Hahella chejuensis KCTC 2396: one gene and its partner. The main gene of each other region encodes a partner of the protein of the gene in region 2 in a complex. Links are inferred from orthologs where the notes say so. Each region holds a gene or a part of one and is shown on either strand. Other genes may lie near its edges. The genes, in order: tsaE and tsaD.

What was found.
Region 1: the proteins of tsaD (region 2) and tsaE are in contact, whole or in part, in a crystal structure (PDB 6N9A), measured with the Thermotoga maritima proteins. The link is inferred for Hahella chejuensis KCTC 2396 from one-to-one orthologs. Residues at the interface, in WP_004082750.1 of Thermotoga maritima: Cys10, Asp11, Arg49, His50, Leu82, Gly84, Gly135, Gly136, Glu154, Thr155, Leu156, Asp157, Asp158, Ser159, Glu162, Asp165, Lys166, Arg169, Leu170, Tyr175, Lys213, Thr214, Leu217, Tyr218, Gln221, Arg222, Asn324; in WP_004082108.1 of Thermotoga maritima: Leu37, Gly38, Lys46, Lys57, Val59, Lys60, Ser61, Thr63, Phe64, Thr65, Leu66, Met67, Val69, Pro71, Tyr82, Arg83, Leu84, Asp86, Asp88, Phe89, Asp93, Ile128, Asp130, Glu131, Arg134.

The regions. Positions count from the first base shown.
Region 1 is NC_007645.1:5,522,607-5,525,898, forward strand. Bases 155-3,129 are described here. They hold tsaE (tRNA (adenosine(37)-N6)-threonylcarbamoyltransferase complex ATPase subunit type 1 TsaE), read right to left. Parts: upstream 1,895-3,129; coding sequence 1,415-1,894; downstream 155-1,414. Other genes in these bases: HCH_RS24190 (N-acetylmuramoyl-L-alanine amidase), read right to left, coding at 155-1,385; HCH_RS24200 (bifunctional ADP-dependent NAD(P)H-hydrate dehydratase/NAD(P)H-hydrate epimerase), read right to left, coding at 1,900-3,129. In the rest of the region: more of HCH_RS24190, read right to left, coding at 63-154; more of HCH_RS24200, read right to left, coding at 3,130-3,292. UniProt on the Escherichia coli protein: Required for the formation of a threonylcarbamoyl group on adenosine at position 37 (t(6)A37) in tRNAs that read codons beginning with adenine.
Region 2 is NC_007645.1:6,406,139-6,409,242, reverse strand. The notes cover bases 71-2,857. They hold tsaD (tRNA (adenosine(37)-N6)-threonylcarbamoyltransferase complex transferase subunit TsaD), read left to right. Parts: upstream 71-841; coding sequence 842-1,873; downstream 1,874-2,857. Other genes in these bases: folB (dihydroneopterin aldolase), read left to right, coding at 2,606-2,857; plsY (glycerol-3-phosphate 1-O-acyltransferase PlsY), read right to left, coding at 1,887-2,471; rpsU (30S ribosomal protein S21), read right to left, coding at 278-493; HCH_RS28280 (GatB/YqeY domain-containing protein), read right to left, coding at 71-142. Also shown: more of HCH_RS28280, read right to left, coding at 1-70; more of folB, read left to right, coding at 2,858-2,968; folK (2-amino-4-hydroxy-6-hydroxymethyldihydropteridine diphosphokinase), read left to right, coding at 2,961-3,104.

The DNA of each region.
Region 1 (3,292 bases), 880 kb from region 2 along the record:
CAGATGTCGACAGGCAACAGAACCGGCGCCGCCAAGCGCCGGTTCAATAGTGGCAGGCTCGATCAGGTAGCGGGAATCATCAAGACCTGCCCTATCCGCAAGGATTCAGTGGTCAAGCCGTTGTGGTTCATCAGATCATTCAGGCTGATATTGTTTCTCTGGGCGATGCTGCTAAGCGTATCGCCCTTTTCGATCACATAAGTCTGCCCAAGCTTGCCCTGCCCAGACTGTTTTCGCCAAGCCATCAAAGTTCCCGGCGGCGGCGCATCGACAAAGTACTTTTGCAGCCCGCTGTAAATAGCCGCGGCGATTTTCTTCTGATACTTGCTGGTTTTCAGCCGCTGCGCTTCCGATGGGTTGGAGATAAAACCGGTCTCCACCAAAATGGAGGGAATATCCGGCGACTTCAACACCACAAAGCCCGCCTGCTCTACCCTTTTCTTGTGCAATCGGGATACCCCGCCCATCGATCTCAGCACGCTGTCGCCCACGGTAAGACTGGCCTTCAGGCTGGCGGTCATAGACAAATCCAGCAATACGCCCGCCAACACCTGATCCTTGTCCTCCAGACTCACGCCGCCTACACCGCCAATCAAGTCGGACGTATTCTCCTTTTCCGCCAGCCAACGCGCCGTTTCACTGGTGGCGCCGCGTTTGGAGAGCGCAAAGACGGAAGCTCCGCTGGCCTCTGGACTCTTGAACGCATCCGCGTGCACTGACACCAATAAATCCGCATTGTATTCACGGGCCAACGCTGTGCGGTTGCGCAATGGGACAAAATAGTCGCCTTTACGGGTTAAACGGCTGGAAAAGCCGCGCTCTTGGTCCAGCAGCGACTGCAACTCGCGGGAGATCGCCAACACCACATCCTTTTCACGAACGCCTTTAGGGCCAAGCGCTCCGGGATCTTCACCACCATGCCCCGCATCTATGACAACTATGATATCGCGCTTCTGCGTATGGTCGTCAGCCTGCTTCTTGACCTGCTGCACGCCGCCCGATCCATACAGGTCGATGACCAAACGATGTCCGTACTGATCATTCGGCTGTAGCGCAAAACTTTTTGGGTTAACGCCTTCTCTTAGGTCCAGCACTACGCGCAGGTCCTTGGAGCCGCGACGGGCGCTGCGGATACGCTGAATCGGCGTCCCCTCGTAACTGACGGCGGAAAAGTCAGTTTCCAAAGAGGCCTGCGATATATCAATCACCAACCGGTCCGGCTTCGCCAAAGCGAATACTTTGTGATCCACCGGCCCACTCATATCAAAAACCAAACGAGTATGGTCAGGAGCCGGCCAGACACGGACATTACTGACCGTGGCCGCTCCCGCAACGGAAGAAATCAGTATCACACTGAGTAATATCAGTCTGAGCGCTACTGTCATCTTATAAACCTCATTGCCCAGTATAGTGGTTACTCCCGGGACTGTTTTGCGTCATACGCCTCCAGCCATTGACAACCTCGCGTGGTGTGCGCCAGCAGCTTGATTCTGCGGCCTTTCATCAACACCTGGATATCCACCGTGAGGTCAGGCTCCGGCAACAATGGAGCGCCTTTATCCGGCCACTCCACCAAACAAATCGAATTCTCGTGGAAATAGTCGCGGATGCCGAGAAACTCCAGCTCCTCGGGGTCCGCCAATCGATACAGATCAAAATGAAAAACCAGCTTATCTTCCAATTGATAGGGTTCGACCAGAGTATAGGTGGGACTCTTAACCAAACCTGAATATCCCATTCCTCGCATCATGGCGCGCGTCAGCGTGGTTTTACCTGCACCCAGTTGTCCCTGTAGATAGACCACCCCGGGCGCGGCAAAGCATTGCGACAACTGATCGCCCAAGACCGCCATAGCCTCCTCATCAGGAGCCACTACCTGCCTGGATGAAAGCATTTGTGTCATACCCTCGCCTCGCGCATTACCGCCCCTAACTGCTTTAATAAGTCGCCGGCCATTAGCGATGCCTGCGCAACACTTTCCGTCGCCGAGTCCGCCGCCGCACCATGCCATGCCGCCGCCAGTTCGGCCGCCGCCAGCGGCGCCATGCCCTGCGCCAGCAACCCCGCCGCGAGACCTGTCAACACGTCCCCCATACCCCCGCACGCCATCCCCGGATTACCCGCCTGTACGACGACCAGCTCTTCTTGATCCGGAGCCGCCAGCAATGTGCCGACGCCCTTCAATAGGACATGACAATTATAGGACTCCGCCAAATCCCGCGCCGCCGCAAAACGGTCCTGCATGACATCCGCCACTGAGCACTCCAGTAAACGCGCAGCTTCTCCCGGATGCGGCGTCATTAACGAACGCGGATTGAGCTGAAGCTTGCGAGCAGCAATCATATTCAGGGCGTCAGCGTCGACGACCATAGGTTTATCAGCATCCAGGCAGGTTTGCAGACACATCTGCCCCCAGGGCTCCTTCCCCAAACCGGGACCAAGAGCGATTACCTCTGCGGCGTCAAGCATGGCCAATAGCTCACCCCGACTGTTGATTTCCCGAAACATGACCTCAGGGACTCGAGCCAACCCTGCGCCAACGTGCGCAGCGCGGGTGGCGCAGGACACCAGCCCACATCCGGCGCGATATGCGGCTTCCGCCGCCATGATCGCCGCTCCGCCGAAGCCTGTATCTCCACCGACCACCAACACGCGACCGAACATGCCTTTGTGCGACGATGGCTTGCGAATGGGCGCCAAACCGACAGCCTGAGAAAAATCAGAACGCCGGCAAGCCGTCGGCAGTTTACTATAAATGTCTGCAGGAACCTCTAACTCGTCAAATACAAGCTCGCCGGTGTAATCCGGCGCCTCGCCCGTTACCAGCCCTCGTTTCATACCGATAAAAGTCACCGTCATCGCCGCGTTAACGGTAGGCCCCAAGGGCATGCCAGAATCCGCGCACAAGCCGGAGGGGATATCCAAAGCGATGACTGGCCTGCCAGCCGTGTTGATGGCGTTAATCGCCGCAGCATAGTCTTCGCGTACTGCGCCGGACAGGCCTGTCCCCAGCATGGCGTCGACAATCACATCGCCGCTTATTAGACAGTCAGGAGACCATATAGCGACATCGACGCCGGCCGCACAGCAACTTGCAAAGGCCTGCGCCGCCTCGCCTCGTAATTTCTCAGGGTCGCTTAATGCGAATACTTCGACCTGCAGGTTATGACGGCGCGCCAGCTCGGCCACCACATAACCATCGCCGCCGTTATTGCCGCCACCGCAGAACAGGGTCAATCTTGCCGCTTCAGGCCAACGACGCACCAGCGCGCGGAACGCCGAACGTCCCGCC
Region 2 (3,104 bases):
GAGCATCATCAACTTCAATGCGCTCGTCCACTTCGATTCGTTTAATGTCCGCCAAAATCAAACGAATGGCTCCAAGGCGGTCTTTTTCCTTGCTGCGCATGGCCGATTTCATGGCTTCGGTTAAACTGTCTTTCAATGACATGATCGAATTGTCTCTGTCCGTATTGGATATATAAACGTACTAAAACTGGAAAATGCGAGACTTGTAATAGTCGTATTAACGCCAACAACCTGGCCTCAACAGTATTAAGACCAGATCAACGCGGGCGTAATTCGATTAGTACAGGCGCTCGAAACGTCTTTGTTCGCGCTGAACTTTCTTCGCGTGACGTTTTACAGCGGCAGCCAACTTGCGCTTTCTTTCTGAAGTCGGCTTCTCGTAGAACTCGCGACGACGTACTTCTGAAAGGATTCCTGCCTTTTCGCATGAACGCTTAAAGCGGCGAAGTGCAACGTCAAATGGCTCGTTCTCTTTAATTTTTACGGAAGGCATATCCCCTCTCTATGATCTGTAAAAACCGAATTGGTTAAAATTGTGTCAACACAAATAGGGCGCGCATTGTAATCCCGTTAGGTTGTCCTTGTAAAGGTGTTGGCCTGTATAAATTCTAACAAATCTGTGCGAGCGGCGCTCAATTTAAAGGCGATTTGGAATGGAATAGTTGCCACGATGGCTATAAGATGCCCGGCTTGGGCGAGCGGCCCTGCTGGTCGCTGCTGTCAGACGTCTGGGCGCTTAGCTGGCTTTTATTGTACTGTCCTGACGTAGACGAGAATCAAGAGCGCCCCGATAAGTATGGTGGCCGACCTGTGCGGCGATTTGATGATGGCGGAACGGAACATGTTAGTACTGGGCATAGAAACATCCTGCGACGAGACCGGAATTGCGTTGTATGACGGAGAGCGCGGACTGTTGGCTCATACGCTGTACAGTCAGATCAAGCTGCATGCTGATTATGGCGGTGTAGTGCCGGAACTGGCCTCTCGCGATCATGTGCGGAAAGTGATTCCTTTGATCGAAGAGGTATTAAACCAGGCAGGCGTCGGCAAAAGCGATATCGACGCTATCGCTTATACAGCGGGTCCAGGCTTGGTTGGCGCATTAATGGTGGGAGGCGCTATCGCTTCGGCGCTGGCGTACGCATTGGGTATTCCCACTATTGGCGTTCATCATATGGAAGGGCATTTGCTGGCTCCGATGCTGGAGGAGAACCCACCGGAATTTCCGTTTGTCGCCCTTTTGGTCTCTGGCGGCCATACGCAATTGGTGCGGGTCGATGGCGTCGGCGAATATGAGCTGTTGGGGGAATCTGTGGATGACGCCGCAGGGGAGGCCTTCGATAAAGTAGCCAAAATGCTAGGCCTGGACTACCCCGGCGGTCCTCAAGTCGCCAAACTGGCGGAGGAGGGGAATCTGCAGCGATTTAAGTTTCCTCGACCGATGACGGACCGTCCTGGTTTGGATTTCAGTTTTAGCGGCCTCAAGACGTTTACGTTGAATACCCTTCAGGAAGCGGAAGCCAGCGGTGGCGTTGACGACAATTTGCGCGCAGATGTCGCGGCCTGCTTTCAAGAGGCTGTGGTGGAGACCATGGTGATCAAGTGCCGTAGAGCGCTGAGGCAAACAGGTCTCAAGCGGTTGATTATGGCTGGTGGAGTCAGCGCCAATCGCCGTCTGCGTGAAAAACTGCAACAAATGGTCAAAGGTGAGAAAGCGCTGGTGTATTACGCCCGGCCGGAATTTTGTACGGATAACGGCGCGATGATCGCTTACGCGGGCCATCAGCGTTTGGCTGTCGGACAAAGGGGAGACCTGAGTGTTCTCGCCACGCCACGGTGGCCTTTGGTGGAGTTGCCTTCGATAAAAGGCTGAATTCAGCAAGAGTCTAAAGCGAGCGCTCTTTGCCTTTAGCCAGATTGATGATGTTCTCTCTGTGACGGATCAGAATGAACAGCGATAGTATAAGGAATAGCGCAAGATGCTCGGGATTAAGTCGCCACGCGACCCAGGGCGCCATTAGCGCAGCCGTCAGTGATGCGAGAGACGATATACGCTTCCAATATACCACCGCCGCCCACACCAGCGTCAAAGCGAGGGTTGTCTGCCAGGCCAACGCCAGCCCTGCTCCCAGAACCGTAGCGACGCCTTTGCCTCCCTTGAAATGATGGAATGCTGGCAGCATATGGCCGACAATCGCCGCTACTGCGGTGACGCCTTGTTCGTAAGGCGAGAGCCCCAGCATTGCTGCGATGCAGACGGCGGCGGCGCCCTTGGCCGCGTCCCAGAATAAAGTAAGCGTAGCGGGAACAGGGCCGCCGAGCCGGTATATATTGGTTGCGCCGGGATTGCCGGAGCCTGATTCTGTAGGGTCGGGGAGTTGGAAGTAACGGCAAACCCAATAGGCGCCCATGATGGAGCCGAGCAGGTAGGCGATGGATGTCGCCATGAGAAGTTGAAAAGGATGCTCCATGGGTCCCCTGCGGCTTAAAATAGATCAGACTGAGTAGATTATGAGCCATAATAGAGGCTGCTTGTCTACACCCCTTTGGTCGCTAGGGATCGCTTCTTCCCTGGCGTTTAGATGACGGGCGAATGTTAGGTGCCATGGATACAGTACTTATTGAAGGTTTGCAGGTAGACGCCATAATCGGCGTTTACGAATTTGAAAAGGGATATCAACAACGGCTTTTTGTTGATATCGAGCTGGGATGCGATATTTCTGGCGCAGCGCGTGAGGATAACCTTGATCTCACCTTGAATTATGCAGCCGTCAGCGAGCGTTTGCGTGAATACGCCGCAGCCAGTCGCTTTCAGCTCATTGAGACTCTGGCGGAGCGATTTTCTGAATTACTGCAGAAAGAGTTTGGCGCGCCCTGGTTGCGCCTGACGATCCGAAAGCCTGGCGCTGTCGCAGAAGCGCGCAGCGTGGGAGTAAGAATTGAAAGAGGAGCTCGCAAGAGTGATTAAAGTGGTTGTTGGTATTGGCAGCAATATCGACCCGGACAAGAACATTGCTCTGGCGCTGGACGCGTTGGATATGCACTTTCAGGACCTGCGTTTATCGCCCGTTTACGAGTCGGAAGCGATTGGCTTCGCCGGCGAC